DNA from 2 places in the Pediococcus pentosaceus ATCC 25745 genome. Region 1 is predicted to be linked to the other one. Evidence: riboswitches for the same ligand, from Rfam matches in the RefSeq annotation. Region 1 holds a riboswitch; the other holds the start of a gene.
The links. A riboswitch is a leader RNA that binds a small molecule or an ion and turns the genes downstream of it on or off. The one in region 1 is predicted to bind thiamine pyrophosphate.
Positions count from the first base shown of each region.

Region 2: another riboswitch for thiamine pyrophosphate. It lies ahead of thiM (hydroxyethylthiazole kinase); the one in region 1 lies ahead of PEPE_RS01650 (thiamine-binding protein).

Region 1 is NC_008525.1:370,411-386,669, forward strand. It holds gene PEPE_RS01590 (glycosyltransferase family 2 protein) at 1-1,056, shown strand, start outside; gene PEPE_RS01595 (cellulose biosynthesis cyclic di-GMP-binding regulatory protein BcsB) at 1,088-3,121, shown strand; gene PEPE_RS01600 (nucleotidyl cyclase domain-containing protein) at 3,105-3,959, shown strand; gene PEPE_RS01605 (iron-sulfur cluster biosynthesis family protein) at 4,017-4,424, opposite strand; gene gloA2 (SMU1112c/YaeR family gloxylase I-like metalloprotein) at 4,599-4,979, shown strand; gene PEPE_RS01615 (TetR/AcrR family transcriptional regulator) at 5,128-5,694, shown strand; gene PEPE_RS01620 (MMPL family transporter) at 5,743-8,400, shown strand; gene PEPE_RS01625 (NAD(P)-dependent oxidoreductase) at 8,503-9,126, shown strand; gene PEPE_RS01630 (hypothetical protein) at 9,195-9,425, opposite strand; gene PEPE_RS01635 (ABC transporter ATP-binding protein) at 9,501-10,241, opposite strand; gene PEPE_RS01640 (ABC transporter substrate-binding protein) at 10,262-11,272, opposite strand; gene PEPE_RS01645 (ABC transporter permease) at 11,259-12,032, opposite strand; gene PEPE_RS01650 (thiamine-binding protein) at 12,004-12,300, opposite strand; TPP riboswitch at 12,394-12,505, opposite strand; gene nagB (glucosamine-6-phosphate deaminase) at 12,633-13,343, shown strand; gene PEPE_RS01660 (acetate/propionate family kinase) at 13,646-14,845, shown strand; gene pta (phosphate acetyltransferase) at 14,849-15,820, shown strand; gene PEPE_RS01670 (Fur family transcriptional regulator) at 15,855-16,259, opposite strand, start outside.
Region 2 is NC_008525.1:607,168-623,426, forward strand. It holds gene PEPE_RS02690 (FAD-dependent oxidoreductase) at 1-2,062, shown strand, start outside; gene PEPE_RS09320 (sugar phosphate permease) at 2,074-2,274, shown strand; gene PEPE_RS02695 (MFS transporter) at 2,287-3,378, shown strand; gene PEPE_RS02700 (MarC family protein) at 3,493-4,116, opposite strand; gene PEPE_RS02705 (hypothetical protein) at 4,579-5,067, shown strand; gene PEPE_RS02710 (DUF916 and DUF3324 domain-containing protein) at 5,125-6,096, shown strand; gene PEPE_RS02715 (CsbD family protein) at 6,141-6,356, opposite strand; TPP riboswitch at 6,497-6,602, shown strand; gene thiM (hydroxyethylthiazole kinase) at 6,683-7,480, shown strand; gene thiD (bifunctional hydroxymethylpyrimidine kinase/phosphomethylpyrimidine kinase) at 7,484-8,299, shown strand; gene thiE (thiamine phosphate synthase) at 8,296-8,946, shown strand; gene tenA (thiaminase II) at 8,958-9,632, shown strand; gene recQ (DNA helicase RecQ) at 9,752-11,506, shown strand; gene PEPE_RS02745 (matrixin family metalloprotease) at 11,596-12,297, shown strand; gene PEPE_RS02750 (serine hydrolase domain-containing protein) at 12,470-13,597, shown strand; gene PEPE_RS02755 (YveK family protein) at 13,613-14,398, shown strand; gene PEPE_RS02760 (CpsD/CapB family tyrosine-protein kinase) at 14,408-15,139, shown strand; gene PEPE_RS02765 (tyrosine-protein phosphatase) at 15,142-15,930, shown strand; gene PEPE_RS02770 (sugar transferase) at 15,930-16,259, shown strand, end outside.

The sequences.
Region 1 (16,259 bases):
ACTGTTTTATCGTTGCTCAGTTTTGACTACCCCCATGATCACTATGAGATCATTGTAATTAATGACAATTCAAGTGATAATTCGGCAGAGTTATTAAAAGAAGTCCAAAATGATTTTGGCGAAGAACGTTTGAAAGTTATTAATACAGATAATGTTACGGGAGGAAAAGGCAAGTCCAATGCCCTAAATATTGGTTTGAAGCAAGCCAAAGGAAGTGTTATTGCAATTTATGATGCAGATAACACTCCAGAACGAGGTGCGCTTCGTCTTTTAGTAGCAGAACTTTTAGGAAATGACCGTTTAGCGGCGGTTATTGGAAAGTTTAGAACTAGAAATAAAGAAGCAACTATTTTAACCAGATTTATTAATATTGAAACACTTTCGTTTCAATGGATGGCTCAAGCGGGACGTCAACGGCTGTTTAAACTATGTACGATTCCAGGAACCAATTATGTTATTAGACGCGAAATTTTAGAAAAAATTGGTGGTTGGGATGTTAAAGCCTTAGCGGAAGATACGGAAATTAGTTTTCGGGTCTACCAGATGGGATATCAAATTAAGTTTCAGCCGCGTGCGGTTACTTGGGAACAGGAACCACAAACCTTAGATGTGTGGTTCCATCAGCGAACGCGCTGGGTGAAAGGAAACATTTACGTGGTCGTTAAAAATGCCAAATTACTCTTTAAAAAGGCCGGACGTCCCATTCGCTTTGACTTACTCTATTTCTTGTCAACGTACTTTTTATTGATGACCGCTTTGATTCTATCTGATGTAGTTTTTGTTCTTTCAGTCGCTGGGTTGGCTCATTCAGATTTACAAGGTTTTAGTAATGCTTTGTGGTTATTTGGAATAATAATGTTTATCATCAGTACCTTTGTCACGGTTACAACCGAAAAGGGTGAAATGCGTTTTAGCAATATTCTTTATATTATTTTTATGTATTTGGTATACAGTCAAATGTGGTTAGCAGTCGCAGCATACGGAATGGTGGGGTATATTCGTGAACAAGTCTTTCATAAACAAGCAAAATGGTATAAAACTAAGCGGTATAAGTAAATTAATTATTTTAACATTAACGATATTATTAATGTCATTAGTTGGCGTGGGCCAAGTACATGCTGAAGACCTAACTTATACTCAAAATTTTCAAAATGATACAACAACTTTATCTGGTAAATCAACAGCAACGAGCATGTACTTTACCAAGATGGATTATTGGAACGTTAAAAAAGCTACCTTTAATTTTAATTATCAAGTTTCACAGTTAGCTGATAAAACAACGTCTGATATCACGTTATCAATGAACGGCGTTAAATTTTATTCATTTCGTCCAGAGCATAAGAGTGGTTTTCAGAGTAAAGCTGTTGAGATTCCGCTAGAACTCCTGCAAGGTACTAATAAACTTGAAATTAAAGGACAAATTTTAAATAAAAAAGATGCTAAGAATTATGATTTAGCACAAACTCCAGCTAATTGGCTAACAATTAAGTCTGGTACTAATATGAATTTTAAATATGAAGTAAAAGATCCAGAAAACACATTGCGTTCATTTTATGATCATTTTTCTGGTGAAGATACAATAGCTAATCAGCACTCAAAAATTGTCACCCCTGATCAACCAATTAAAGCTGAATTAGCGGCTGGTATGACTGCTCTAACAGGTATCTCGCACGCAACTACTACAAACAATAACCAAATCAGTGTTGTCCAAAATACAAATATGGATGCTACTAAAGGTGATTATATCTTGTATGTCGCTAAATATGATAATCTTCCTAAAGCTTTGAAGCAGGAAATTAGCGAAAAAGACGTTGAGAAAAGAGCGGTAATTAAAACTCACTATACTAAAAAAGGTGATTATTTAATTGTAACGGCCAAAACAGATGGCTTATTAAAAAAGGCTTCCCAGTTTTTTGCTAATCCAGAACTAATGCAACAGACGAATAAGAGTACAGAAATGATTTCGTATTTAACAAATACCTTTATGTCTAAAGTTCAAGATAGAGGTAAGTATCAACTAACCAATGTCATTGATAAGATTAAAGGTGCTAGTCATCATGAAACCAATTATTTGGTAACATTGCCTAATGACCGAACAAACGCTGATGGTTCCGAAGTGAAATTACATTTTCGATATAGCAAAAACCTTAACTTCAAACGTTCCTTAGTGACGGTGTACGTTAACGATACAACCTTAGGAAGTAAAAAATTAACCGCTGCTAAAGCTAATGGAGACGAAGTTACTTTGGAGGTTCCTAAAGGGACTTCCTTAGGAAACAGCTTTGAAGTCCGAGTAGCTTTTGATTTGGAAATGAAGGATCAAGAAATTTCAGATAACTCTGAAACCCCTTGGGCAGAAGTAGATACGAATTCTGAAATGAAGGTTAAATCAGAAAAGAGTAACGATTTACTCTTTACCAACTATCCCACAATCTTTATGAAGAACCAAACATATAACAACTTAGCAGTGGTTATACCTAAAAAATTAACTGCGATAGACTTCAAGAGTTTAACAAATATTTTTAACTTGATGGGTGCTTACGCTAAGAGTAATACTGGAAAAATTAAATTTTATACTGAACAGCCTAATCAGGATACAATGATTAATGATAATTTAATTGTACTTGGGACCCCTTCTAATAATGCAATGATTAAATCCTTGAATAAAGATTTGTATTTCAAATATTCTGATGACTATCGAGGATTTGTTTCTAATGAAAAGCTCAGTATTGAGGAAGATTATGGCAAGACGATTGGAACAGCGCAACTAATTCGTTCTCCTGAAAATAGTAAAAAGGGCATTCTAGTCCTAACGGGGGCTACTCCGGAAGCCAGTTATCTAGCTTCGACACAGCTTAATTTTAAAAAGAATATCGATCAATTTACAGGCGACGCAATTGTGGTAGATCAAAATAACAACCACTATAGCTATCGCTTCAAGAAAAACAAGTATATTGATCGAAATTTAGAACACAAGCGGACCATTAGTAATAATAGTCAATTAATTATTTATTTGGGAATTGTCTTTTTAGCTTTGATTGTCATTGGTTTTGGAGTTTACCTAGTTTTTAGAAAGCAAGCCATGATGAATGGAGGTCGTAAGAATGCAAAACAAAAATAGCAAAGATCGTTTGTATGAAGATATTGGTCTACTCCTACTTTTATTAATGCTTAGCATTACGGCCGTTTTGATGATGCTTTCTCAAAACATCGTTGTGAATATAATTTATTTAATCATCACTATGGGAATTTTAATTGTAACTTACTTTATGGGAATTATTCCCAGCTTATTAGCAAATATGGTGTTTATTGCTTTCCAAACCGTAGTTATGTTGTATGAATATTTTGGTTTGAATCACGAAATTCAGTGGTCGTTGCTTTTCTGGCTAATCATGCCGTTGTTGATTTCACTGACCATGTATCTTTCAACACGGAGTCAGATTGCGTTGCAAAAGGCGAATAGTGATTTACATGCGGCTTTGGTAGAGCGGGGCGCCTTTGATCAACAAACTAATTTGCGGACGATGGTTGCATATGTGGAAGATGCCGGAGTATTTATTGAAACTAGTCGACGCTTTGAGATTCCCGTATCCACGCTAATTATTAAAATAAGATATTTTAATGATTTACGGAGAATGATGAGTGATCGCCAACTTCAGCTTTTATTACAAATTGCTTCAGAGGTAATCAAAAGTTCGACGCGTGATAATGATATTACCTATATTTTGGAAAATGAAGATCCGACGTGGGCGATTCTTTTGTACACTAATGCTACTGGAGGAAGAATCGCTGGACAACGGGCTAAAGATGCGTTTGAAAAACGGATTAAGGAAAGCTCAGAGTTAGTGAATCTCGCTATTTCAATGGTTGTGGGTGTTTCAGAATGGAACGCAGAGGAAATGAGTAATCCATATGATTTAATGAATGATGGAATTAAAGAAACTCAATATGATGTTTAGAGCAGCATAAAAAAGAACCTTAACTTCAGAAAAAGAAGTTAAGGCTCTTTATTTTTATTAGCAAATTTTATTACCAATATCTTTCATATCTTTAGCGAGTTCGTCTTTAGTTTGGGCATCTGTTGGTTCGTAATTTTGAACAGTAACGGCACCATCTAAGATGCTACTATCATCACTGAGTTTAAGCAGTCCCATTTTATAATCTAATTTTAGCCCATTACCTAAATAATTAGCCTCTTCTTTACCAGTAGTAAGATTAAGATCCGCATCGTTTTCAATTGTATCCGTGTAAGCTTGATCAGGAACAGATGAGATAACTAGTTGGAATTTATTACCAATAGCACATGATCCACCTAATTTTGAAAATTTACTAGAACCATCATCAAGTGCTAAGAAGATATGCTTACCGTCGATATCTTTCTTTAATAAATAATCTTTTGCATTCTCTGTAATATTAATTTTCATAATAAAATTCCTCCTATGCGTAAAACAAACACTGAGCTCCTACGACTTGATATTACCTTAATTTAAAACAGAAGTTAAATATTGTGCTCAGGATTTGGTTCGGTAAATTAAATCAGTTGTTCTAGCTAGCCCTTCAGGCTAAAATGAAGGAAACAAGTTTTGGGGAGGAACCAGATGGAAGTTAGGGCTGTTAATCATATCGCAATTATTTGTACGGACTACGTTTTAGCTAAAGAATTTTATGTTCATAAATTAGGGATGGAAGTAGTTGCAGAAACGGAACGCGTAGATCGAAACGACGTAAAACTAGATTTAAAATATGGAGATTTGATGTTTGAAATTTTTATCAAACCAGACGCTCCTCAGCGGGTTTCATATCCTGAAGCAGCGGGGCTACGCCACATTTCGTTTGCTACGGATAACATCGAAAAAGATGTAGACTATTTACGTTCCGTCGGGATTAAAGTTGAAGATATTCGGCGGGATGAATTGAATCAGCAAAAGATGACGTTTTTCTTCGATCCAGATGGGTTACCTTTAGAATTACATGAATGATACCAAGGCAGAGTTACGATAATTAATTTTATCGTAACTTTTTTTGTATGAAAACGTATTTTTACACATGTCTAAATTTAAACTGTTGCAAAAATAAATATGTGGAGATAGAATAGTTTATCGAGAAAAACATTTTTGGAGGGAATAAATGAAATATGATTTGACGAAAAAATCAACCAAAGGAGCGCAAAGAACTTTAAGAGCATTTTCGGATGCGATGTATAAGCTACTAGCGGAAAAATCGTATGACGATATTAGCATTAATGAAATTTGTAAGATTAGTAATTTCCCGCGGGCAACTTTCTATAACTATTTTGAAGATAAAAAAGATTTATTGAATTATTGTTGGTTATTATTCAAAGAAGAAAGCAATATTGAGCAGTATCATGACGTTGCTGACGAAGATCTTCAAGAATATGTATTGGGTCAAATCTTTGAGGCCATGGATCAGCATCGGGAACTATTAACTCAATTAGCAAAGCATAATGCTAATAATAGTTCGATCGTGAGCAGCATTTATGAGTACTTTAAAAACGAGGCTATTACGATTTTAAAGCAACATCTAAAAAATCAAACTTCGAAAGTACCACTAGAATTAGTAGCAAAGCATTATAGTAATACGATTTTGTTGGTACTTAAGTGGATTTTCATCGAGAATCATCCATTGTCTAAGAGAGAAGCGATGGAATATGTTGATGAGTTACTAGGGAAATAAGCATTAAGAGAAGAGTGAATTGATTAATTATAGATAGGAGAGAAGAGTATGAGTAAGTATATCAAACAAAACATTGCCAAGTTTGTGACTTGGATTATCGTTTTGATTTTAGGAATCGTAATGTTACCTAATATTTCTAGCTTAGTAGCTGAAAAAGGTCAAACCAAAATTCCGGATACGGCTAAAAGCCAAGTTGCTAAAACCATCCAAAAAGATTGGGGCCACAAAATTAGCAATACGCGCCAGGTCGTTTTGGTCTTTAATAATGGTGACCAAGCTTTAACCCATAAGCAAAAAGATCGTATCAATGACACTATTGATAAAATCAAAGATAATAAATCTAAGTATGATATTAAAGGAGTTACTGCTCCTAACGATAGTGAGGCAACTAAGAAGCAATTAATTTCAAAAGATAAATCAACCCAGTTGGTGCAACTAGATGTAGGTAAGCGGGATTCAGTGCGGAAGATGAATCAAAAGCTGGTTAAAGAAGTTAAGACGAGCGGAGTGAAAACTTACGTAACTGGTAGTGATATCTTAAATGATGATTTCTCGGTAGCTATTGAAGAGGGGCTTAAAAAGACTGAAGTTATTGCCATCGTCTTCATTTTGATTGTGCTAATTCTAGTCTTCCGTTCCCCAATTGTTCCTTTAATTTCTTTAGGAACTGTTGGACTATCTTTCATCGTTGCTTTATCAGCAGTGATGAATTTAGCTAAATATACAGGATTTACGATTTCAAACTTTACCCAAGTTTTCATGGTCGTTGTTATGTTTGGAATCGGGACAGATTACAATATCTTACTCTATAACCAATTCAAGAATGATTTGATTGAGGGGATGGATAAAGAAACTGCCACGAAGCATTCACTTAAGGTGGCAGGAAAAACGATTCTTTATTCAGGAAGTACCGTTCTATTAGGATTCTTGACTTTAGCATTGGCTAAGTTCTCCATTTACCGTTCGGCAACGGGGGTTGGAATTGGGGTTGCTATTTTACTACTAGCATTATTGACCGTTAACCCCTTCTTTATGTCACTACTCGGGAATAAGGTATTCTGGCCTAGTCATAATTCAAAAGAATCAAACCACAGTAAGTTGTGGGATTGGCTTTCAGGACACTCAGCTAAAAATCCATTGATTGCTTTAGGCATCATCGTAATTTTAGCAATTCCAATGCTGTTAACTTATAACAATAAACTTAATTATGATACAGTCGTTGAACTACCAGCTAATTATTCTGCTAAGCAAGGATTTAAAACGGTGCAAAAGCACTTTAGCAAAGGAACGGCGGAACCTACTACCATCTATATCAAGAGCAATCACAAGCTTGATAATGAAAGTGATTTAAGAGTTATTGATAACTTAACTAACCAAATTAAAGGTATTGATGGAATCAAGACGGTTGCATCAGTTACTCAACCAGGTGGCGATAAGTTAGATCAGCTTTATGTTAATGATCAATTGAAGACGTTGACTTCCCAAACAAGCAAGGCCCAAGCGGGCTTAAAAGAACTTCAAAAAGGTTTAACTGGTGGAGATTTTGATGCTAGTCAACTTGAAGATATCGGTGCTAAAGCGACCTTAATTGGGCAAGAGTTGAAGAGTATCCAATCAACTAGTGGTAGCTCTGTAAGTGGTCAACAATTGATGACGGCCTTACAACAAAAGATGGCAGCGGCTGGTCAACCATTATCACAAACACAAATGACGATTCTTTCTGGAGCAGCTAGCCAAGAAATGGCTTCAGTAAGTTCAATGCAAACTCGCCTTCAAGCAATTGCCACTTATACCCAAGCAATCGGTAATGATGCTCAAACTCTTGGAAATGAACTTAAGGGACAACAACAAAAAATGGCAACCGCTGGTGGCAGTGTTGGTAAACTAAATGACGGGCTATCTGAATCCAATGATTACTTGAAAGAACTTCAAGATTCATCTGCATCTAACACATTATTTGTGCCTAAAGCAGTGTTAGAAAGTGATACATTTAAAGATTCAGAAGATGTCTACTTATCTTCAAATAAAAAGGCCGCTAAGATCACGGTGGTCTTAGATTCAGATCCATTAACTGCTAAGTCGATTAAAAAAGTTGAAAGTCTGCAAACGATGATTAACAACAATATCAAGGGAACTTCATTGAAGAAAGCTTCCGTTTCGATTGGTGGTCAAACTTCTGAAACTTCTGATACATCAAGTATTGCTAATCAAGATTTCTTACGTAGTGCAGTAATTATGTTAGTTGGCATTACGCTTGCATTGATGTTAGTAACGCGCTCTATCTTACAACCATTCTATATCATTGCTTCATTGCTACTAGCATACGTAGGTGGACTAGGAATTACACGCTTTATTAGTAGTACATTCCTTGGTGAAAATCTATTAGGATGGAATGTACCTTTCTTCACCTTTGTAATGTTGGTTGCCCTTGGAGTAGATTACAGTATCTTCTTGATGATGAAGTACCGTGAATTTGGTAACGAGGATGCTGGAGATCGAATTGTTAAATCAGCAGGAATTATTGGAACGGTGGTAATTTCAGCTGCAATTATCCTAGGGGGAACATTTGCTGCCTTAATTCCAGCAGGAGTTCTGACCTTGACGCAAGTTGCTGTTGGGGTAATTAGTGGTCTGGTTATACTAGTCTTCTTAATTCCAGCAATGAATAGTAGTTTAATTCGTTTAACTTATCCAAGAAAAAATTAATCATAAAGTCGTAACTCTATTTGGGGTTACGGCTTTTTATTTGCTTACGATTAATAACTCGTTTATTCTGGGGGTATAAATAATTAGGTGAGGTGATGTTTCATGAAGATTGGGATTATTGCGGCAAGTGGCAAAGCCGGCGCATTGATTACTAAAGAAGCAGTTCAGCGTGGGCACGAAGTGACCGCCATCGTCCGTCATCCAGACCGAGTTAAAATGGATGTTTCAATTTTACAAAAAGATTTATTTGATTTGACTACAACTGATTTAGAAAATTTCGATGTAGTAGTTGATGCATTTAGAGCGGCCGAAGGAAAAGAAGAACAATTTTTGACATCAATTGAGCACTTAGTAAAAATTTTGACAGGAACGTCAGTTAAATTATTTGTAGTGGGTGGGGCAGGAAGCCTATACGTCGATGATCATATTACCCATCTTTATGAAACTCCGACATTTCCAGAAGTGTTTAAGCCCACTTCAATCATGATGGGAAGAGGACTAGAAGTTTTAGAGAATCAGAATGGATTGAATTGGACTTATATTAGTCCAGCGGCTGATTTTAAAGCTGATGGTCCCAAGAAGGGACATTACGTTTTAGGAAATGAAATGCTAATGAGTGATGCTAACGGTAAAAGCGAAATTAGTTATGCGGATTATGCAATTGCTATGTTAGATGAAATTGAAACTGGAGAACATAACTGTGAACATTTAAGTATAGTTTGGTAAAAAAAGATGGAATCATGCCCGATTTTAAACGAGGTATGATTCCATCTTTTTAATTGTTTTCTGAAATTTTAAATCTTTTTGCTAACATCGTATTCGATGCTGTTTTCAGTTTTTTCGGGATGACGATCCTTAACGTAGAAAATAGCGTACTCCTCATTTTTACTAGGATTATTAACAATTACTAGATCATCGTCTTGACGTTGCTTTTGTTTGTATAGATGTCCCTTACGAACAGCTTCATTATAATCATGGAAGTTACCAATTGAATCTCCGGGATTAAATAAAATGGTTTCACTCATTAAGTCCACCTCCTTGTTGTGCTACCTTAACTATAGCGGATGTTAACGCTATCAACAACCGAAATGGACTCTAATTTAAGGATTTAATATATCCAAAATTTCTTTTTTATAGTGAATGAAATCGGCAGTTAGCTCAAAATCGGCCTGTTTACGTTTGGCAGACGTAATTTTAATTTCATGGCTGATGGTAGCTGGTTTACCACTCAGGATATAAATACGATCAGATAAAGTAATGGCTTCATCAACGCTATGGGTAATTAGTAAGGTTGAATTCTGCATTTGACGACTAATATCGGTGTACCACTGATAAATTCCACGTTTGGTTAATTCATCTAGCGCACTAAAAGGTTCGTCTAAAAGGGTTAGGTCCTTAGTTGAAAGGAAAGTTCTTAGCAAGGCTGCACGTTGTTTCATTCCACCAGAAAGTTCATGGGGGTATTTATTTTCATAACCCGTTAAGCCAAAAAATTCAAAAAGTGGTTCGGCACGGGCAGTGGCTGCGCTTTTTTTAACCCCTTTGACTAAATCAGGCAAGATTACATTATTCATAATCGTTCGAAAGGGGAGGAGCAAGTCTTTTTGCAGCATGTAGCCTAGGTGCCCAGCTTGTCCGGTAATATCTTCATCGTTAAAGACGATATTGCCAGACTTGGGTTGATTAATACCAGCTATGATGTTAAATAGGGTGGTTTTACCAATCCCACTGACCCCGAGAATTGATACAATTTCGTTTGGTTTTACTGATAAAGAAACATCATGGAGAATTTCCTTGTCACCGAAACTTTGGTTAATATGTTGTACAAGTAATTCTGTCATTGTAATTATTCCTCGATAAGTTACTGTTTTGGTAAGTATTGATTAGTGAAGCCTTGATTTTTAGCGAGTTTTTGTTCAACAAGTTTATGATCATTAAGCCACTTGTAAAAGTTATTCCAGCGCATAGCGTCAATTTTTCCAAATTGGCCGTCTTTAGTTAAGTAGTATTTAGATAAGTAATTTTGACTCTTGTAAATTAACTTCTGATTACTCTTAAGTTCTGGAACGGCCTTCATTAATAAATCAGCAGAAGCTTTAGGATTTTTAGTGGCATATTGATAACCTTCGGTGGCTGCAGCCATGAATGCTTTAGCAGCCTTTGGATTTTGCTTCAAGAAACTATTGTTCCCAATAATGAGCGGGGTGTAGTAATCAAACACAGGATTAATAGATCTAAAACTAAAGTAATTAACTGGATAGTTTTTAATCTCGGCGTTAATACCTGCCCAGCCGTAGAAAATCCAGATTGCATCAGCAGCCTTGGATTTGAGACCAGCGACTTCATCAGTAATATTGTTAGGGACCGTTTTTACCTTAGAAAAATCACCACCATCATCTTTAACCACTTGTTTGATGGTTGCTAGTTCTGTAGGAGTATTCCAGGTTGCATAGCGATAGCCTTGCATTTTTTTAGGGCTAGTGATTCCATCAGCCTTACGCGACATAATTCCTGAAGTATTATGTTGAAGAATTGCTCCCATGGCAGTGAGGGGAAGGGGATTCTTTTTGCCAATTGCACTAGCTAAGGAATCTTGACCAGAAATCCCAATTTGAGCTTTGCCACTAGCTACGATTTGTTCGGCACTATCTTTAGAAGGCTGAACAAACTTTACTTTTAGATGATGTTTTTTGAAGTAGCCTTTTTCTTGGGCAACATAGAGGCCTGTATGGTTAGTATTGGGCGTCCAATCTAAGGCAACCGTAATGGTTTGAGTTTTAGCCGCTGAATTTGATTTTCCACAGGCAGTGAGTAATAGCGTAAAAATAGGTAAAAGGACGATTAGACTAAAAAATTTTTTATGCTTGAGCATGATTAGTTCTCCTCCATGGGGTAATAAGATACTGAATCCAGTTAACAAGTAAAATTAAGGCCAAACTTAAAATTGAAATTAAAAAGATTACCGCAAACATTTTGTCGTAAGCATAGGCCTTCATGACACGGGTCATGTAAACCCCTAAACCATTGAAACCGCCGACCCATTCTGAAACTACGGCGCCTACTAATGAATATGAAGCGGAAATTTTTAAGCTAGCAAAAAGTGAATCAATTGCATCGGGAAACTTGATGTAAAAATAAATTTTAGGTGTATTAGCCCCTAAAGTACGCATCAAGGTAATGAGATCTTTATCAGTTGAACGAAAAGCATCTAGCATGCCGACTGCAATCGGAAAGAAAGTAGTAGCGACTACTAAAACTACTTTTGGCAAAATGCCATAACCGAACCAAAGGATTAATAAAGGTGCAATCGCGACGGTGGGGATGGTTTGAGTAATCACTAGCAACGGGTAAAGCGCTTTATAAATGGGATGAAATAAATCCATGATTAAGGCTAATCCAACTCCTAAAAGCACTCCAAAGCATAGTCCCCAAAATGCTTCGATCAGAGTAACTAATGAGTTTGAAAATAAGGCGGAATAGTCACTTTTAAAAACTTCTAAAACCGAAAGTGGGGATGGTAACAGGAATTCAGGGATAATCTGGAAGAAACTAATTGCTTGCCAAATGGCTAAGATTAATAAAACAGCTACGATAGGTAGAAAATTAATGCTGGTATTTGTCAGTTTTTTCATGAATGCCAAGAACCTGTCCTTCTGGTTTGTAATTAATCTTTACATAAGACATTACTTGCGGAGCGCCAGCGTCAGCAGTTATTTTAGTAATATTCTTAACGATTTCCATCAATTGATCATAGTCGCCCTCAAGGGTGGTTTCAAAAGCACCTACTTGATAATTAACACCGGTAGATTTTATATATTTGATAGCTTGGTCGACGGCGGCGACTAGCTTCTTTTCGTCTTCCATTATAGGAAGGACTTGAATTGCGACACTTGTGTTCATAAATAAATTCCTCCATTTTTAAAATTTAGGTACAAAAAAAGCCGGCTTAAAAAGCCAGCTTCACTGCATCTTGTGTTAGAAAATAATCATTCTAATATTACAATTGAGTCTTCCTGCGCTGGCATTATCCATATCAGGTTCGAGGGTCAAAAACCATTTAGTTTTAATCTCAGCCAGGTAAAGCCCAGCACCCCTGTTACAAAATCAGTATATCTTAAATTCTAAATAAGTAAAGAGAAAGTTATTTTTAATTTTTTAGGATAAATCCTTGCATTTTGGTTTAGACCATTTTATAATTGGACTATACCAAAAACGAAAAAGGAGATTTGATCATGAAGGTTATTATTGTTAAAGATAACGTAGAAGGCGGAAAAGAAGGATACAAACTATTTGCTGATGCAAAGAAAAATGGAGCAACAACATTTGGGTTAGCTACTGGTAGTACACCGATTACCACTTATCAAGAAATTATTAAGAGTGATCTAGATTTTACGGACTCAATCTCAATCAATTTAGATGAATATGTTGGTTTGCCAGAAGATAGTGACCAAAGTTATGATTACTTTATGCACGAAAACCTCTTCAATGCTAAACCATTCAAGCACTCATACTTACCAAATGGTCGTGCAGCAGATCTTGAAGCCGAAGCCAAGCACTATGACCAAATTATCGAAGATAACCCAATTGATTTACAAATCCTTGGTATCGGACGTAATGGTCACATTGGTTTTAACGAACCAGGTACACCTGCAGACAGTACAACTCACAAAGTGTCACTAACTCAATCAACAATTGATGCTAACGCTCGTTTCTTCGAACATGAAGAAGACGTTCCACGTTATGCTATTTCAATGGGACTTGCTTCAATTATGAAGAGTAAGCATATTTTGATCGAAGCTTACGGCGAAGACAAAGCTGATGCAATCAAAGGTATGATCGAAGGTCCTGTCACAACTGACTTACCAGCTAGTGTTCTTCAAAACCATGATAACGTTACTGTTATTATTGATGAAGCAGCTGCTAGCAAGCTTTCAAACAAATAATTTAAAATATTCAGCCTAACATAAAGTCTTTGTGTTAGGCTTTTTTTATTGCAGTCAAAATGTAAAATTTGTTGATAGTTGAAAACGTTTACGCAAAGAGATATTATGAAATAGTATGTTGGTGGGATACTTGAAGCTAAAACGTCACGCTTAAAAAAAGTTTTTACGACATTTTAAAACCAAAATACATTGAAATATCAATAAATAATAATATTTAAAAATTCTAACGATGAATTTTACAAGCTTACAAACAGATAATACGTTACAATAAGCTATTATTATGAGAGAAGGAGCTATTTAAGTTGGAAAAGACAATTGCAATCAATGCGGGAAGCTCAACCCTTAAGTTTAAATTATTTGAAATGCCGGAAGAAAAGGTTATTTCATCAGGAACTGTCGATCGGATCGGTATTCCAGGATCAAACTTCACGATTAAGACCACTGATGGTAAAAAAGTTGAAATTGACCAACCAATTAAAAATCATGAAGAAGCAGTTAATTTACTCTTAAAAGAGCTATTAAAATTAGATATTATTAAAGATTACAGTGAAATTACCGGTGTAGGACACCGAGTAGTTGCGGGTGGAGAAATTTTCCAAGATTCTGCTTTAATTGATGACAAAGTCTTAAAGCAAATCGAAGACTTAAAAGAATATGCGCCTTTGCATAATCCAGCTAACGCTACAGGAATCCGTGCTTTCAAGAAGGTTTTACCAGATATCACTAGTGTGGCAGTTTTTGATACATCTTTCCATGAAACGTTACCTGAAAAAAATTATCTTTACAGTATTCCTTATGAATACTATGAAAAATATGGGGCTCGTAAATACGGTGCTCATGGTACTAGTCATCAATATGTAGCAGGTCGTGCGGCTAAGATGATGGGCAAGCCATTAGAAGAACTAAAAATAATCACCTTACATTTAGGGGCTGGTAGTTCAATTACAGCTATCAAGGATGGAAAATCATTTGATACATCAATGGGCTTTACACCTCTAGCAGGGATTACTATGGCAACCCGTTCTGGTGATATTGATGCCTCTTTAGTAGTTTACTTAATGCAAAAACTTAATATTACTAATCCGGAAGACATCTTAACTATTTTGAATAAGAAGTCTGGTTTGCTAGGACTATCAGGAATGTCACCTGATTTGCGTGATATAATTGATGCCGCTGAAAAAGGTGAACATCGTGCACAAATGGCCATCGATATTTTTGTTAATAATATTGTGAAATACATTGGTTCCTATGCAACTGAAATGGGTGGTTTAGATGGAATTGTATTTACAGCAGGAATTGGTGAAAATAGTGTTCCAATGCGTGAAAAAATTACTTCTAAATTAGGAATTTTCAATGTTAAACTTGACCAAGCGCTTAATGAAAAACGTGGAGAACGTTTCATTAGTGCGGAAGACTCGGCTGTCCAAGTCATGGTAATTCCAACTGATGAAGAATTGGCGATTGCTCGCGATGTTGAAAAGTTTAAAAAAATGGGGGACTAACTCATGGATTTATTTGAAGGTTTGAAGTCAAAAATTAAGGGCCAAAATAGAACAGTTGTATTTCCCGAAGGTGAAGATGTTCGAGTTTTAGCTGCCGCTATTCGACTAGCTGATGATGGCTTAGTTCAATCAATCTTACTCGGAGTGGAAGCTGATATTAAAGCTACTGCTGAAAAGCATGGATTAAACCTTGAAAATGTGCAAATTATTGATCCGAGCCAATATCCGGAAGCCGATCAAAAGGAAATGATTGATAAGTTAGTTGAACGTCGTAAGGGTAAAAATACCGAAGAACAGGTTATCGAAATGCTCAAAGATGTAAATTACTTCGGAACTATGCTAGTTTACTTAGGCAAGGCGGATGCCATGGTATCTGGAGCAGTTCATGCTACTGGTGATACAGTTCGCCCCGCTCTTCAAATTATCAAGACTAAACCAGGAATGCGTCGAATTAGTGGAGCATTTATCATGCAACGCGAAAATGAACGCTATGTCTTTGGGGATGCAGCTATTAATATTGATCCCGATGCAGAAACATTGGCTGAAATTGCGATTCAAAGTGCAGAAACTGCTCGCCTATTTGACATCGACCCTAAGGTTGCAATGTTAAGCTTTTCAACTAAAGGCTCAGCGGCTGGACCAATGGTAGATAAAGTTCGCGAAGCTACTAAGGTTGCCCAAGAACGTGATCCAAAGACCCCATATGATGGTGAACTTCAGTTTGATGCAGCCTTTGTTCCAGCTGTTGGAGCAAGTAAGGCTCCAGATTCAGAAATTGCAGGACATGCGAATGTCTTTATCTTCCCTGAACTTCAATCTGGAAACATTGGTTATAAGATTGCTCAACGTCTAGGCGGTTTTGAAGCAATTGGCCCAATCTTGCAAGGACTTAATGCACCGGTTTCCGATTTATCTCGTGGAGCTAGTGAAGAAGATGTCTATAAAGTAGCAATTATTACCGCAGCTCAAGTTTAGAAAATAAAAATAGGAATCGGAATTTTTCCGACTCCTATTTTTTTTGTGCACATTCAGGGCAATACCCTTCGACTTCAATATGATTGGCAATAATGTCGTATCCAGTTTTTTTAGCAGCAATGCGGTCGATTTTAGCTAAATCAGATGCGTATTCAGGATAATCAACATCAATGATTTTTCCACAGTTAACGCAAATTACGTGGAAATGAGGATGGCCATAGTAGTCGTAATGAATTCCATCTTCACTACTAGTTAATTCAATGACTAGACCTTGATCTACCAGAAGTTTAAGTGAATTATATACAGTGGCTAAACTTAAGCTAGGTTCTTTGGCGTTGACCGCTTTAAAAATAGTTTCCACAGTTGGATGATTTCTTTTTTCAATCAAATATTCCAGTACTAACCGACGTTGAGGAGTAATCCGTATATGATTATCACG
Region 2 (16,259 bases), 240 kb from region 1:
TAAACATGGTGTGAATCGTTATGCTCGAGAGACGGGGATAATGGGAGAGTTATTTGTTGAAAACCAGTATCGTAATCCTGAAGGAAATCCTTATTTATGGGATGTACTTTTGATGGAAAAGGTTAAAGCAGAACCAAATATTCAACTATTTTTAAACACTGAAGTGACCTCGATAGTAATGAATCAAGATAAAACAATTAAAAGCGTTACTGGTTTTATGTCAGCATCAGAAACTTTACTAGAATTTGAAAGCGGTTACTTCATTGACTGTACGGGCGATGGTTTAATCGGGTTCTTAGCGGGAGCTGAATTTAATATAGGACGCGAGAGCAGTAATGTTTACAACGAGAGTTTAGCTCCATTCGAGGCAGATGAGGATACGCTTGGGAGTTCCTTATTTTTCTACACGCGCAACGTGGGACACCCAGTGAAATATATCAAGCCCAGTTTTGCTAAAGACATCACAGAAACATCAATTGTAAATAACCGAATTATTCGAAAAGAGGATAACGGATGTGCCTATTGGTGGATTGAATGGGGCGGAGAATTAGATATTGTACATGATAACGAAAAAATACGAGACGAGCTACAATCAGTAGTTTATGGTATTTGGGATTACATTAAAAATTCTGGAAAATATGATGCAGACAATCTAACCCTGGATTGGATTGGTTCAGTTCCTGGTAAACGTGAATATCGTCGTTTTAAGGGCGGATATGTATTAAAGCAACAGGATATTGAAGAACAAACATTATTTGATGATCGAATTGGATTTGGGGGATGGTCAATCGATTTACATCCAGCAAGTGGGATGTACAACGATTCTGTTGGTGCAAAGCATTCTGTTGCAGATGGTGTATATCATATTCCTTATCGTATTTTATATTCGCGGGATATTAATAATTTGTTCTTTGCTGGACGGGATGTTTCAGTATCACACGTGGCTTTTGGAACAGTACGGGTAATGGCTACTTGCGCAGTAATGGGACAAGCTGCGGGTACGGCAGCTGCTTTGGCAAATGAAAAGCAAATTAAGCCAGCCGCAATTTATTCTAATTATTTGCAGGAATATCAGCAAACCTTATTGAGAGAGGATGGTTCTGTTTTAGGAGTTAAAAATGAAGATTTAAATGATTTGGCAAGAAAGGCTGAAGTGACTGCATCTAGCGCGTTAAAAGAAATTAATACATATGCGGTAGATATGGATCCGTATCCACTTGATAAAGCGGTTGCCTTCACATTGCCTGTAGATCCTAATATTAAAGAACTTAAACTCCTTATTTCAACGGCCAAAGCAACAGAATTAAAAGTTACTTGGTATAGCACAGGAAAACCACAGAATTATATCCCAGATTCTAAAATTGATGAACAGACAATTGAAGTTGAAGCAAACTTTATGGGATGGAAAACAGTTAATATTGATTGGCAACCAGAACAACCACAAAATATTTTTGTGATAGTAGAAAAAAATGAAAATTGTTCTGTATATCTAGGGCATCAAGAATTTGCCGGTGTTTTGAGCTATGTAAATGATCCAATTCAAGAATTGAGTCAGCCAGAATTACATGACTATTCACGTAAAAGTCCTTTGTTGTATTGGACTAATCAATCGATTAGTCGTCGGAACTTTGTTTTTAAAGTGGAACAAACAGAAGCATATTCAGCAGAAAAAATTATTAATGGGTATGTGAGACCATATGGTGGTCCTAATATGTGGGTGACTAATTTCAGAAATAAACCAGAAGAAATTCAACTTACTTGGACGAAGCCGCAACATATAAAGCAAATTAATTTAACTTTTAATGATGACGTTAATGAAGACATTATTAACCTCCATCATCACAAAACTTACTTTGAACAGGTTCCTGAGTTAATTAAATCTTATCGAGTGTACTATCAAAGTGAGGATGAGTGGCATTTATTATGGCAAACAGATTCTAATCGAGAAAGACATATTGTCCAAAAATTAGATCAAACGATTGAGACTAAAAAATTAAAATTTGAATTATTACAAACCAATGGTAGTCAACAAATTTCATTAAATGAGATTCGAGTTTATTAAGGAGGTTTACTATGGAAAGTAGTCATAAAAAACTATCTACCAATATGCGCTATGTTATTTTAGCGTTAGTATTCATTAATATCGTAATTAATTACATGGACAGAACCAATGTTTCAATTGCAATGCCGGAACTTTCTAAAGAAATTCATTTATCAACGGTTCAACAGGGGCTAATCTTTTCAGCGTTTGGTTGGATTTATGCTGCAATGTAAATTCCAGGTGGTATTCTATTAGATAAATTTGGTTCTAGAATTATGTATTTCATCAGTCTATTTGGTTGGTCCTTAGTTACTGTTTTTCAAGCCTTTATTGGTGGCTTTGGACAATTAATGGGACTGAGATTAGGAGTAGGCTTCTTTGAAGCTCCTGTTATGCCTGCTAATAATCGAGCAATTTCTTATTGGTTTCCAGAAGATGAACGAGGTTCTGCGATCGGTATTTATTCATCGGCCCAATTCCTAGGACTGGCTTTTTCTACACCAATTTTATATTCAATTCATAATACAATCGGTTGGCGAGGGCTGTTTATTGTCACAGGAATCATTGGAATAATTTGGTCAGTTGTTTGGTATATTTTATATGCTGATCCCAATAAGAGTCGGTTTGTTGGTGATGACGAATTAGCATACATTAAAGCGGGCGGCGCGATTTCCGAAGGTGATGATGCACAGTCAAACTCTAATACAAAGCAAGAAAAAACAAAAATAACATGGGAAAATATTAAGCAATTATTTACACGGCGTTTATTAGGAATTTATATTGGTCAATTTGCCATCTCTGGAACATTCTGGTTTTTCCTAACTTGGTTCCCAACATATTTAACTAAGGCTAAACACGTTAACTTCTTGCAATCAGGTATGTTATCGTCCATTCCTTATTTGGCAGCGTTCTGTGGAGTTATCTTAGCTGGTTTTATGTCTGATAAATTATTGAAGAGTGGTAAGTCAGCAAGTTTCGCACGGAAAGCACCTGTAATTACTGGATTACTATTAACCTTATTAATTTTAGGTGCTAACTATGTAAGTAGTCCCGCACTAATAATTATGTTTATGTCTATAGCATTTTTTGGAAACGGTTTAGCGACGATCACTTGGGTGTTTGTTACAGCATTAGCTCCTAAACATTTAATTGGTTTAGCCGGAGGAATTTTTAACGGTTGTGGAGCATTATCTTCGATAGTGATACCAATTGTGATTGGTTTCCTTGTATCAAAAGGTAATTTCTCATCTGCGTTAATTTTTATTGCTGCTATCGCATTAGTAGGAGCTTTATCATATATTTTAGTAGTAGGAAAAATTGAAATTAATGAAGATTAGGTTAACAGATTATGAATTGAATTTTTAAATAAATTTGCTAGATATTATTATAATCAGCAACTAAAAACACATTCTGCATATTTTCAGAATGTGTTTTTAGTTTATTTAATCCTTCTACCAATGAAACGCCACCTGCACCCCCATAATTAACATCCGCACCCCAATTGTTGCCAGAATCAATCCCATCAACTTCGTAATCACGTTCATAATGTTATTACCCAATTTAGCCATAATTTGTTCCCCGTAGATAAAAATGAAATAAGTTATGACCGATAGAACGACAAAAGCACTAATCACGATGAAGGGATTGGTACTACTCGACAAGTTCATAGTAGTGGCGATGGTTCCAGGACCAGCCAGCACCGGCATAGCCAGTGGAGAAATCGCTACGTCAGTATTATTACTGTTAATGGAATCCTTAACCGATTGCTTGGGATCATGCTGAATAGGGGACACGTTCCCTTGGATCATGTGATAACCAATCAAACCTAGAATGATTCCACCCATAATCCGTAAAGCTGAAAGATTAATACCAAAGATACTAAAAATGTAATTACCTAGTAGTGCAAAAAGTGCCACAATCACGGTCGCAACGATGAAGGCTAAGCGTGCAATGGCATCGACTTCTTTTCTATTATTATCAGCAGTCAAACTCACAAACATGGGTAAGTTAGCAAAAGGGTTCATAATTGCGAAAAAGGCGGTAAATGATAGCAAGAAAGCTTGAACTAAATTCATAGTGCACCTCCGTTAATTAAGTTGAATTAGCTTAACTTAATTATATGGGGGAACGATTTAAAACCCAATTAATATGGCTGGTTAAGAAGGGAAAAGCGGTCTTTAAAGACGAATTTCCAAAAATACTCGATTTTTATAAAAAGAGCTTGTATTTAACTAAACGTGTATAATATAATGCTTGTGAAGATAGATAGCATTAGCCATCACTTATCTATCTTTATGCGTTTTTATACATACTGAATGCTGGGATTCAGTATGTCAATATCCCTAAAGGCGCCCTTAATTACGAATTATAGTATTAATCCAAAATAGAGGAGGCTAAAAAGTTTACATAAAAATAAGACTTTTATATATTATGAAAATATTCACAATATATAAATGAAAATCATTAGTAACATTTGAATTATTGATGATTAGATTAGTTGTAGTATCGGGGAAGCAGATTAAAAAAGGGGTATTAAGATGAAGAAAATTATTTTAAGTGCAATGTTATGTGGTGGTATGTTATTAGGTGTTGCCAATAGTGGTGTAGCTCATGCAGCTGATAAGCTAACCGGGAATACAACCGCAACTGCTACAGTTACTAAAGGTGATGTCACGTTAGACATTGATTCTGCAATCAATTTTGATCCACAACCTTTAAGTGGGGATGTAAACTTTGGTTCTCAAGATGTTAACTATAAAGTTACAGATTATTCTGGAGATACTAAAGGATACCAACTATCTGCTAAATTAGGTGACACAGATGCAACTCGTACGGTAAAAATTGGTGACGCAACACTTTCTGATGCTGCAGCAGTAGTAGCATCTAAAGATTCTAATATCGTCGGGGAAAACGCTGATAAATTATCTGTAAGCCTTGAATATAATGGAATAAAAGAAGTAAAGGATTATAGCACTGCTATTCAATGGAATTTAACTAAGACTCAAACAGAACAAATTACAGAATAGCACCATTATTCCGAGGAGAGACTTAGTTCTCTCTTCTTTTTTTGAAAAGAGATCGATATGAAAAAAATATTCACGTTGGTATTTATATTTGTAATCAGCATTCTAACTGCGACGAATGTACATGCTGATCATAAACTTGCTAGTTATTCAGTGACACCCATTTTTTCGGAACATCAGACGGATGGAGCCGATAGCTATTTTGACATCAAATGGCCACCAGCTAGTAAGGAATCATTTGGTATTAAAATCACAAATAATACTAAAAAGACCAAGCGATTTGAAATTGAAGTGAACAAAGCTCGGACTAATCGTAACGGCATTGTTGACTATTCTGATCGTACTCCGGAAAAAGCTAATACGGTTTACAAATTGACTCAAATGATTAGGTTGCCTAAAGAAGTCGAAGTTACTCCCAACAGTAGCCAAATTATTCACGGCAGCATTAGTTTTCCAGCTAAAGATTTCAATGGAATTTTGATGGCTGGATTACATTTTACGGAGAAAACGACAACAGCAAAGAAAAATACAGTTTCTAACACGGTTGCTTATAACATTCCGTTCGTAATCCGCGGAAATCATGACCAACGTCCCAAACCACGGTTATCCCTAGATCAATTGAAGATGACTAAACCTAACTTGAGTACTTACGAATTAGATGCAAAGCTTACCAACCATCATCAAAATTTACTTAAGAGTGTCAAAACGGTTTCGTCCATCAAAAATATGGATAATAAAACCCTCAAAAAGGAAACTAAGCGGATTGACATTACGCCTGAAACAACTTTTGAGAATCCTATCCAAGTACCTAAAAATATAAAAGCAGGTCAATACAAGCTTGTTTTGACCATGCAACATGGAAAAGATCATTGGAAATTTGAAAAGAACTTCAAGATTAAGCCAGCTGATTTGAAGGTCGCTAAGCGCCATCAGATTCAAAATCATTCGGCCTTATTCATCGGACTGGCGGTAATTGCGCTCATCGTAATTGGCGTTGGCTGGATTATATTCAAGAAGCTAAAACGAAAATAGTTTTTTAACCCAAAAGAAGGCTCGCCGTTAAGCGAACCTTCTTTTTATTTGTCGTCTTTATGCATTTTATCTTTGAGTTCTTCCATGGCGCCTTCAGCTGATTCCTTGACGTCTTTAAGCTTATCTTTGACTTTACCAGTCATATTTTGAGCTTTACCTTTAGTTTCTTCTTTTTTGTCGCCAGTTACTTTGCCGGCACCTTCACGAACTTTACCTGTAACTCTATCTTTAGTATTTTCCAATCTTTCGTTATCAGACATAAAACAATACCTCCTAAAAGTTAAGTTTTTTGGTTCATCTCCATTGTAGCAAGTCCACCATCTAAAGTAGTAATGATATGCTCAACTTGAGTCGATGGACAAAAAGTTGTATCATGAAACCGAATTCAAAATTTAATAAATATCTGCACTAGGGGTGTTCTTAGAAGAACTGAGATACGCTTGTTCAGCGTGATCCCTTTGAACCTGTAAGTTAGTACTTGCGAAGGAAAGTGTTTAATTGTTGAAACCAAAACCATCCTTCTGTCTACAAAAGGGTGGTTTTTTCGACATTAAGGGCAGTGATAGATATTGGTAAGGAGCTTATTATGAACCTTCAAGATATTGCCAAAATCCGGGAAGTTAATCCGGTAGTAGTTAATTATGCTAATTTTGTTACCCCATTTTTGGTGGCGAATGGCTTAAATGCGGTGGGAGCTTCTCCCATCATGAGTGATGAAGTTAGTGAAGCGGAGGAACTCGTCCAACTCGCATCGGCCGTGGTGATTAATGCTGGCGCTTCTCGTAAAGAGAGCTGGCCACTGATGAATAAGCTGTGTGAAGCAGCTAATCAATATCAAAAACCACTCGTCTTAGATCCCGTCGCAGTCGGTGCCACCCAGTACCGCAAAGCCCTCAATTTGATGTTACTAGAAAAATATCATTTCGATGTGATTCGTGGAAATATCGGAGAAATCGCCGTTTTAGCCGGTATCGATTGGCAAACGCGCGGTATCGACGCTGGAAATGGGACCGGCGACATGAGCGCAGTTGTCCAAGCTTGTGCCCAGAAATTTAAGAACGTGGTGATTGCTAGTGGTGAAGTCGATTATATCAGCGACGGTCAACAAGTGATCACGGTGCACAATAACACTAAGTTGTTACCAGCCATCGTGGGCTCCGGCGATTTATTATCCAGTATCGTAGGAGCGTTCAGCGCCGTAGCTGAAAATACTTTAGATGCTGCTGTTACCGCTAGTTTGGTACTCTCGTGTGCGGGAGAACGTGCAGCGGCGCAACTCGATCAACAAAATCGACCAGGCAGTTTTTTGTCCTATCTTTTAGACGAATTAGCTAATATCACCCCTGAACAAGTTCAAGACCTTATGAAAATTGGAGAAGCATAAATCATGAAAAGTAAATTAGTACCTCAAGTTTTAACCATCGCCGGCACCGATAGTGGTGGGGGCGCCGGCATTCAAGCCGATATGAAGACGATGCAGGAGCGTCACGTTTTTTCGACCTGTGTGGTGGTGGCCGTTACCGCTCAAAACACGTTAGGCGTGCTCGATGTAGAAGTTATGCCCAAACGAATGATTGACCAACAATTTAAAGCCTTGGCGGAAGATCTAGATATCAAGGTAGCCAAGACTGGCATGCTCGCTAACACCGCGGTGGTAAACGCCGTGGTGGAAAACTATCGAAAATACGACTTTGGACCACTCGTCGTCGATCCCGTCATGATTGCTAAAGGGGGCGCAAAGCTCCTGAGTGATGATGCGGTTGATGCCGTGCGTACCCAACTCGCACCGCTGGCCTACTTAATCATCCCCAACTTACCGGAAGTAGAAAAATTAGCTGGGATGGAAATCAAAAATAATGCCGATGTGAAAGAGGCCGCTCGTCGCCTGCAACAACTCGGGGTTAAAAACGTCTTAATTAAGGGCGGTCATTTTAGTGATCAACCTGAAAGTCGAGATTACGTCCTATTTGAAAATGGCGAAGAAATGGAATTGACGGGACCCCGTTTTGAAACGAATAACACCCATGGCACAGGCGACACGATTTCTTCCGTGATTGTTGCCGAACTAGCTAAGGGAGCATCTTTGAAAGCAGCCTTGTGCACTGGTAAAGCATTTATCAATGCGGCGATTAGTGATGGGATTCAAGTTGGCCATGGACATGGTCCCTTGAACCATTGGGCTTATGGTGAGGAAGAACAATGAAATTCAATTCAGATATGTTAAAAATTTATTTTGTGGCCGGCACCCAAGATGTTGCTAATAAGGCGGATTTCTTACCTAAAGTGGAAGAAATCTTACAAGCCGGGGCAACGGCCTTTCAACTACGGGAAAAGGGTTATAACAGTATCGATAATCCAGCTGAATTAACCGAACTGGCTGAAAAATGCCATCAGTTAACCCAAAAGTATCACGTACCGTTGTTCATTGATGATGACGTGGACTTAGCTTTAGCCATTCATGCTGAAGGCATTCACGTGGGTCAAAAAGATGAAAAAATTGAGTCAGTTTTAAAACGGGTTCAGGGTTCGATGATTGTCGGGTTATCTTGTAACACCGAAGCGCAAGTCAAACAGGCTAACCAACTCGATGGAATTGATTATCTGGGAACCGGGACGGTCTTTGAAACGACCTCTAAAGCCGACGCGGGAGCCGCACTCGGTGTAGCCAAACTCCAAGAACTCGTCGAACTGAGTCACTATCCAATCGTCGCCATCGGGGGTATCACGCTTGATAATCTCCCCCAGACGATGGCTACGGGAGTCAAAGGCTTTGCGGCCATTAGTATGTTTACGCAGATGACGGCAGTGCCCACTCAAATGCAAAAAATTAAAGCGATCGTTAAGGGATGAGGAGGAAAGCTATGTTTTCAGCACGTTTAAAAGCAATTGCTCAACCCGTCCTCGCCGATATTGAAAATCATCCATTCGTGCGAGGAATTCAAGCGGGCGCCGTTCCGGCAGCGGCCTTAATGGTCTACGTTGAACAGGATACCTGTTTTTTAGATGCCTTCGCCAAAGTCTATGCGGGCGCTCTTTCCAAATGTACTACTAAAGACCAGATGCGCTTTTTTGAGGAACAGATTCGCTACACTTTAAATGACGAAGCTGGTGCACATCAAATCCTATGTGACATCGCTGGTCAAAAGCTCAGCGACCATCAACATGCCAAACAGCGACCAATTACCTACCTATATAATGAGCATCTTTTTAACGCTTTACGAACGGGAGATTTAATCGACTTAATTGCGGCAATGTTACCTTGTCCTTGGACGTATACTGAAATTAGTCAGCAAATTGTGGACGGAGCAGCACCAGATAATCCCTTCTTACCCTGGATTGAATTTTATCAACCTCAACCAGGTCAAATTGATGGCAGCATGGTAAAAACTTTATTTGGTATGGTTGACGAATTAGCAATAGGTCTCAGTGAGGAACGCCAACATGAAATCGAACAACGTTTCTTGCGAAGTTGCGAATTAGAGTATGAATTTTGGGAACAAGCATACTATCAAAAAGATTGGAAATATAAAAATTAGGCCAAGCGTGTTAGTATAAAAGTAAATAGGTGACGAATTTAAGAGGAGGTGACTTAATTGTCAGACTCCTTTTATTATTTACCCGTCATTAACATCCCAAAGAGAAGAAGAGGAATTACATGAATCCACAGGCAGTTTTGAAATCAAATTTTGGATATGATGCGTTTCGACCAGGGCAGGAGCGAGCCATCAACGCAGTTTTGGACCACCAAAACGTTTTGGCCGTCATGCCAACGGGCGGAGGGAAATCACTGTGTTATCAAATTCCAGCCTTGATGCAGGCGGGACTAACCTTAGTTATTTCGCCTTTGATTTCTTTGATGAAAGATCAAGTTGATGCTCTAGCAGCCAACGGAATTGACGCCACCTTCATCAATAGCTCCTTAGATTATGCGGAAATCAACGAGCGGTTTAGCCAAGCGCGCCAGGGTGCGGTGAAGCTGCTTTATATTTCACCAGAACGCCTCGATTCCGAATACTTTGATCGCTTAGCAGAACTACCGATTGATTTGATTGCCATCGATGAAGCCCACTGTATTTCACAGTGGGGGCATGATTTTCGACCGAGCTACCTAAAATTAACGGATATCATCCATCATCTTCCAACTCGACCAACGATTATCGCTCTCACCGCTACGGCGACGCCTCGGGTAGCTGAGGATATTAAGCAACGCTTAGCCATCCAACAGGAAGTTCAAACTGGATTTGCTCGACCTAACCTTTCATTTAAAGTCGTCAAGGATCAAGACAGCGACCGTTTTTTGATCGACTACTTGAAATTGAATCCAGATCAATCGGGCATTATCTACGCCAGTACCGTGAAAGAGGTCGAACGGCTCCATCGCCTTTTAACTAAAAAGCATTTCCAAGTGGCCATGTATCATGGACAACTTTCGAAAGAAGAACGTCGGCAAAATCAAGACGACTTTCTGTATGATCGAGTGCTAGTTATGATTGCAACCAACGCGTTTGGGATGGGGATTGATAAGAGTAACGTGCGCTTTGTCATCCACGACCAGATTCCGGGCAGTATCGAATCCTACTATCAAGAAGCGGGGCGTGCAGGGCGAGACGGTCTACCGAGTGAAGCCATCTTGTTATACAAATTGCGCGACGTTCAGATTCAGCACTACTATATCGAACAATCCGAACGAGACGAAGCCAGCATGACGATGGAATACCAAAAGCTACAGGCGATGAGTCAGTATGGTAATACGCAAAAGTGTTTACAGCGCTACATTCTAAATTACTTCAATGAAGATGCTCCAGACTGTGGGCAATGTAGTAACTGTTTGGATACGCGAGCTCTACAAGACGTGACGATTGAGGCTCAGCAAGTGTTGTCTTGTATCCGGCGGATGGGGGAACGTTTTGGAAAAGAAATGGTCGCCCTCGTACTGACGGGTTCGAAAAATCAGCGGGTAAAACAGTTGCACTATGAAAAATTATCGACATACGGTTTAATGCAGCAGCGGACCAAGAAGAGCGTGACCGAATTAATCGATTTTCTCACAGCGGCTGGATACATCGCCCCAGACGGCGGCCAGTTTCCCGTCTTGAAAATCACCGAGGAGGGCTTACGCGTTCTTTTAGGTCAGCAAAAAGTGGCTCGAAAAGTGGCACTTAAGGCAAATAAGTCTTTACCAGAAAACGACGCGTTGTTTGAAGAATTGCGGGCGCTTCGTCGGGAACTAGCTGAAAAACAAAACGTTCCTCCGTTTGTCATCTTTTCCGATCAAACTTTGCACGATATGTGCACAGTCATGCCAGACACGCTCGATGAAATGTTAGACGTGAAAGGAATCGGGGAAAGCAAACTCCAAAAATATGGTGAACAGTTCTTCCAAATTTTACGAAATTATCAAGAAGCTTAGTATTTGTTAAAGTGCTGAGCTTTTTTTGTTAGAATTTATAAGGATAGGTATAAAATGTTGCTACTGCCAATGAGTGAGGAGAATGCTACTTGCGAATCAGAACACTGCTAACCTGGTTGTTGCTTTTCTTGGGAGCAACGTGGGTCATTAAAAATAACATAGTCCAGATACCAGATAATGTGCAACAGACATTTCGAAACGGAGTTAGTCGGGTAACGACTAACTTAAATTCGATTTTGGATTCAAACTGGAATTTTAATCAAAATAAGACGTCGACCAAAAAGGATGTCAGTGACGACGCAACCCCGGTGGAATCGATTGTTAAAAACAAAAATTTATCGAATAAATACTACTACAGTTATCAAGCGGGAACTCCTGATGCTGTCCAGAATGTTTTTAAGCGCGCCATTGCGACTTACAATGCCACGGGGATTGTTAAAATTGTTCCGGGAGCGGAACAAGGCTGGCTAAATCATTTAGAGCTGGGAACCTATCGTAAAAATGTACCGCTAAATCAATCCCGCACGATTGAGCTAGGGATTGGTGGGCCAAAAATTATGGAACAAACGGGCGTAGTTAGTCGAATCGCCAACCATGCGTCCGCCAAACTCAACATTTACTACAACAAAGCCGTTTCACAAGCCGTCGCCACCCATGAAGTCGGGCATGCCTTGGGCTTAGACCACAGCCAAGCTGAGGATTCGGTCATGTACCCGTTGGATCGCGAGCAAACGGCTTTATCGCCAGCCGACCTTGCAGGGTTAAAATCAATTTATGGAGAAACTAAGTAAGAGCTACTAATGCAAATTAGGAGCTCTTTTATTTTGTTACAAAACATTACGGCAATATTACAATATGGAGTAAATGCCCGATAACAAAGCCCGTTTTCGGGTTAAGACGTTGAAAATTTATAGATTAAATGATAGATTTAATTGTGACTTATTAAAAATGGAGAGATACTGTATGAAAAAAACACTAACGTGGTTAGGAGTGGCGGTTGGTTCGTTAGCCGTTTTTGCTGGTGCAGGGTTCGGTGTAACCTTGGTCAATAAGGACTCACTTGCTACACATATGATTGCAAAGTACACGGGAAAAAGTAATGATTCCTCAAGTAGTTCTAGTACCACATCTTCTTCAGTAGAAGACTCAGCAACTTTAAAAGTTGCTAAGAGTTCCAATTTAGATTCGATTTTAAATAATGGTGAATATAACGGTTCAGCAGCCTTAGCGACGGGTAAGAAGATTCTTACGAGTTCACGGGGCTATGCTAACCATGCTGCTAAAAATGAAATGACGGCGAATAGCCAATTTTTAGTGGGGAAAATCCAAGATACGATTAATGCTGGGATTATCATGCATTTAATCGATACAGGCAAAGTTAAGCTCACTGATAAGCTTTCAAAATATGACAGCGAAGTTGCTGGAGCAGAATCCGTGAAAGTGGCCGATGTGATGAATCAGGCTTCAGGGATTACGGCGGATACCATCGCTAGTAGTGGTAAGACTAAGAGCTTAGTCAAAGAAGTTAATGCAAATGCTATCTATGATTCGACAATGCAAGGAACGTTTGCAGATTCTAGAGCCAATACTATCTTACAAGCGGCGATCATCGAAAAAGCTACTGGCGAATCATATCATTCGGTTGTCAGTGATTTGATTGATCAGTTAGAGCTCTCCAATACCGCTTGGGGAATGAAAAATAAGACTGTCGATTACTATCGGGTGGATGATGTAGGTTCAGCATCGAAGGTAAGCAACTCCACTTTAGATACAGCGGAACTCAACCGCTTGGGTAGCGACCAGTTGGTGAGCTCGCCAGCCGATATTGCTCAGCTGTATAACTACCTATTTAATAGTGATTATGTTTCTAGTTCGACTTTAGATAAAGTCTTCGGTCAGGCTAGTGGTCATGTAGCTGGCTTTGCGGTCAAGGGGGATGCCTTGAGCCTCACTCAAGGCGTGAGTGGCGGAAGAAACCGTATCGAATGGAATCTTAAGAAACAGGCCGGAACATTCCTATTTAGTAACTACATCAATGGGGAAAATAACCTGTCATCAATTTCGAAAAATATGTTTGATTACCTAAAATAAACCTTGGAGGAACTCATGGAATCAGTAGAATCACAACAAATTAGTATCGGTCAGATTTTGTCGATACTACGTAAACACATTGGATTAATTTTTGCTAGTACGTTTATCGTAACTTTGTTAGCCGCTTTTATGACTTTTTTTGTTATGACACCAAAGTACAGTGCTACGACTCAAATTTTGGTTAACCGTAAATTGTCAGATGATATGGCGGGCGCCCAATTACAACAAACTCAAGCCGATGTTCAAATGATTAGTACATATAAAGATATCATTACCAGTCCCACGGTTTTGAAGACAGTTAACACTAAATTACAAGGTCAGCCTGGCTATGAAAAGGGTGATGTTGATAGTTTAAAGGGTTCACTTTCAGTTAATAGTCAACAAAACTCTCAAGTTTTCTCCATCACCGCTAAAAGTACCAATCCTAATACAGCAGCTAAGATGGCGAACGAAACAGCTACAACTTTTAAGAATAAAGTAGTTAAGATTATGAGTATCAATAATGTTTCGATCGTTTCGAAAGCGACTGCGGATGACCAACCAGTTAGTCCAAGGACCAAGTTAAACATTGCGGCTGGTTTGGCAGTTGGTTTACTTTTAGGAATGGGATTAGCATTCTTACGCGAATTTAGTGATCGAACCGTTACCTCTGAAGAATTCCTAACCGATGAATTAGGCCTTAAAGGTTTGGGAATTATTAGTGAAATCAACGAAAGTGATATTCGTCGTAAAATCACACCAAAACTTAGAGCACCAATGAGTGATGATGATGATCAATCTAGAATGCGGAGAAGGGTATAGGTAATCGAAATGTTTAAGAAGAAACAAAAGCTAGATAACGAAAGTCTTAAAAATGGTGTGGGATTAGTTACCTTTACTGATCCGACTTCCACGATTGCAGAACAATTTAGAACGGTGCGGACTAACATTCAATTTTCATCAGTCGATAAGGCATTGAAATCAATTGTCTTTACTTCATCCGCACCATCGGAAGGGAAGTCGACGGTAAGTAACAATGTGGCAGTCACTTGGGCGGATCAAGGCAAGCGCGTTTTGATTGTCGATGCGGATATGCGTCGTCCTACTGTACATCGTACCTTTAGTGTCAGCAATGCGGTCGGATTGAGCAACCTCCTGGCGGAGACTGGTAGCTTGGAAAATGCTATCCATGAAACAATCATTAATAATCTTTCGGTAATGCCAAGTGGACCGATTCCACCTAATCCATCGGAATTATTAGGTTCAGGAAAGATGGCGGCCCTATTAGACCAATTAACCGATCACTATGATCTCGTGATTATTGATGCACCACCGGTCAATACAGTAACCGACGCTCAAGTTTTAGCAGCGCGTGCGGATGGAACGATTTTAGTAGTTCCGCAAGGAATTGCCGATAAAGCGGGTGTCCGTCATGCTAAGCAATTACTTGAAGCAGTCCAAGCTAACATTCTAGGGGCAATCTTAAACCGAGCAACCGCTGAAAAATCAACAGGTTATTACGGTGGTTACTATGGTGGTTATTATGGGACGGATAATAAATAATGATGAATTTAATTGATTTACATTGTCATATACTGCCAGGTGTCGACGACGGTGCCAAAGATTTACCAATGGCACTCGACATGGCTCGTGAAGCAGTTAAACAAAACATTACACATATTTTATTAACTCCGCATCACATGGACGGCATGTATACGAACCATAAAGCAGACGTAATTCGTAAGACAGCGGCTTTCCAACAAGAACTAGATGCTGCTGGAATTCCTTTGACGGTTTTTCCAGGTCAAGAAGTTCATTTGACGGGAGAACTGTTAGATGCAATCGATAATGACGATATCTTGTTTATGGATGAGGGGGGGAAGTATTTGTTATTAGAACTTCCTCACAGTGGAATTCCAGAATATACGGAAACGGTAATTTTCGAATTGCTAGCTCGGGGAATCACTCCGGTAATTGCCCATCCAGAGCGCAATCATGGCTTTCAAAAAAATCCCGATCGGCTATACGACTTTGTGGAGATGGGGTGCTTAACCCAACTTACCAGTAGTAGCTATCTGGGAGTGTTTGGAGAAAAGGTAGAGCAATTAACGCAAAAAATTATTGATGCGCGTTTAGGCTTTGTCTTTTCATCTGATGCACACAATTTTGAAGGACGGCGTTTTTTAATGCAAGACGCTTTTAATAAATTAACTAAAGAAACGACAGATCGGAAGGCCGAACTTTTCAACTACAATGCTAAGTCAATTGTGAATGGGGATTCAATTAAGACGGAAAGCATTCTGCACATGTCTTCTACAAAAAAGAAAAAAAAGAAAAGATTCTGGTTATTTTAATGGAGATTAAGATGGTTGAAAACAAGAAAGTTTTAATAGATGAACAAGCTCAAAATCAGCGATACGTTTATCGCTTTTTCAAGAGGATGCTAGATATCGTAGCTAGTGTAATCGGTTTAATTGTGTTATCCCCAGTCTTTTTAATTGTTAGCTTAGCCATCAAGGCCGAGGATCGGGGACCAATCTTTTATTCACAGGTAAGATTGGGAAAAGGTCAACGGCCTTTTAAAATGTGGAAATTTAGATCCATGATCGTTGATGCTGATAAAAAACTTGAAAAATTACTTGAACAAAATGAAGTTGAAGGTGCAATGTTCAAGATGAAAGAA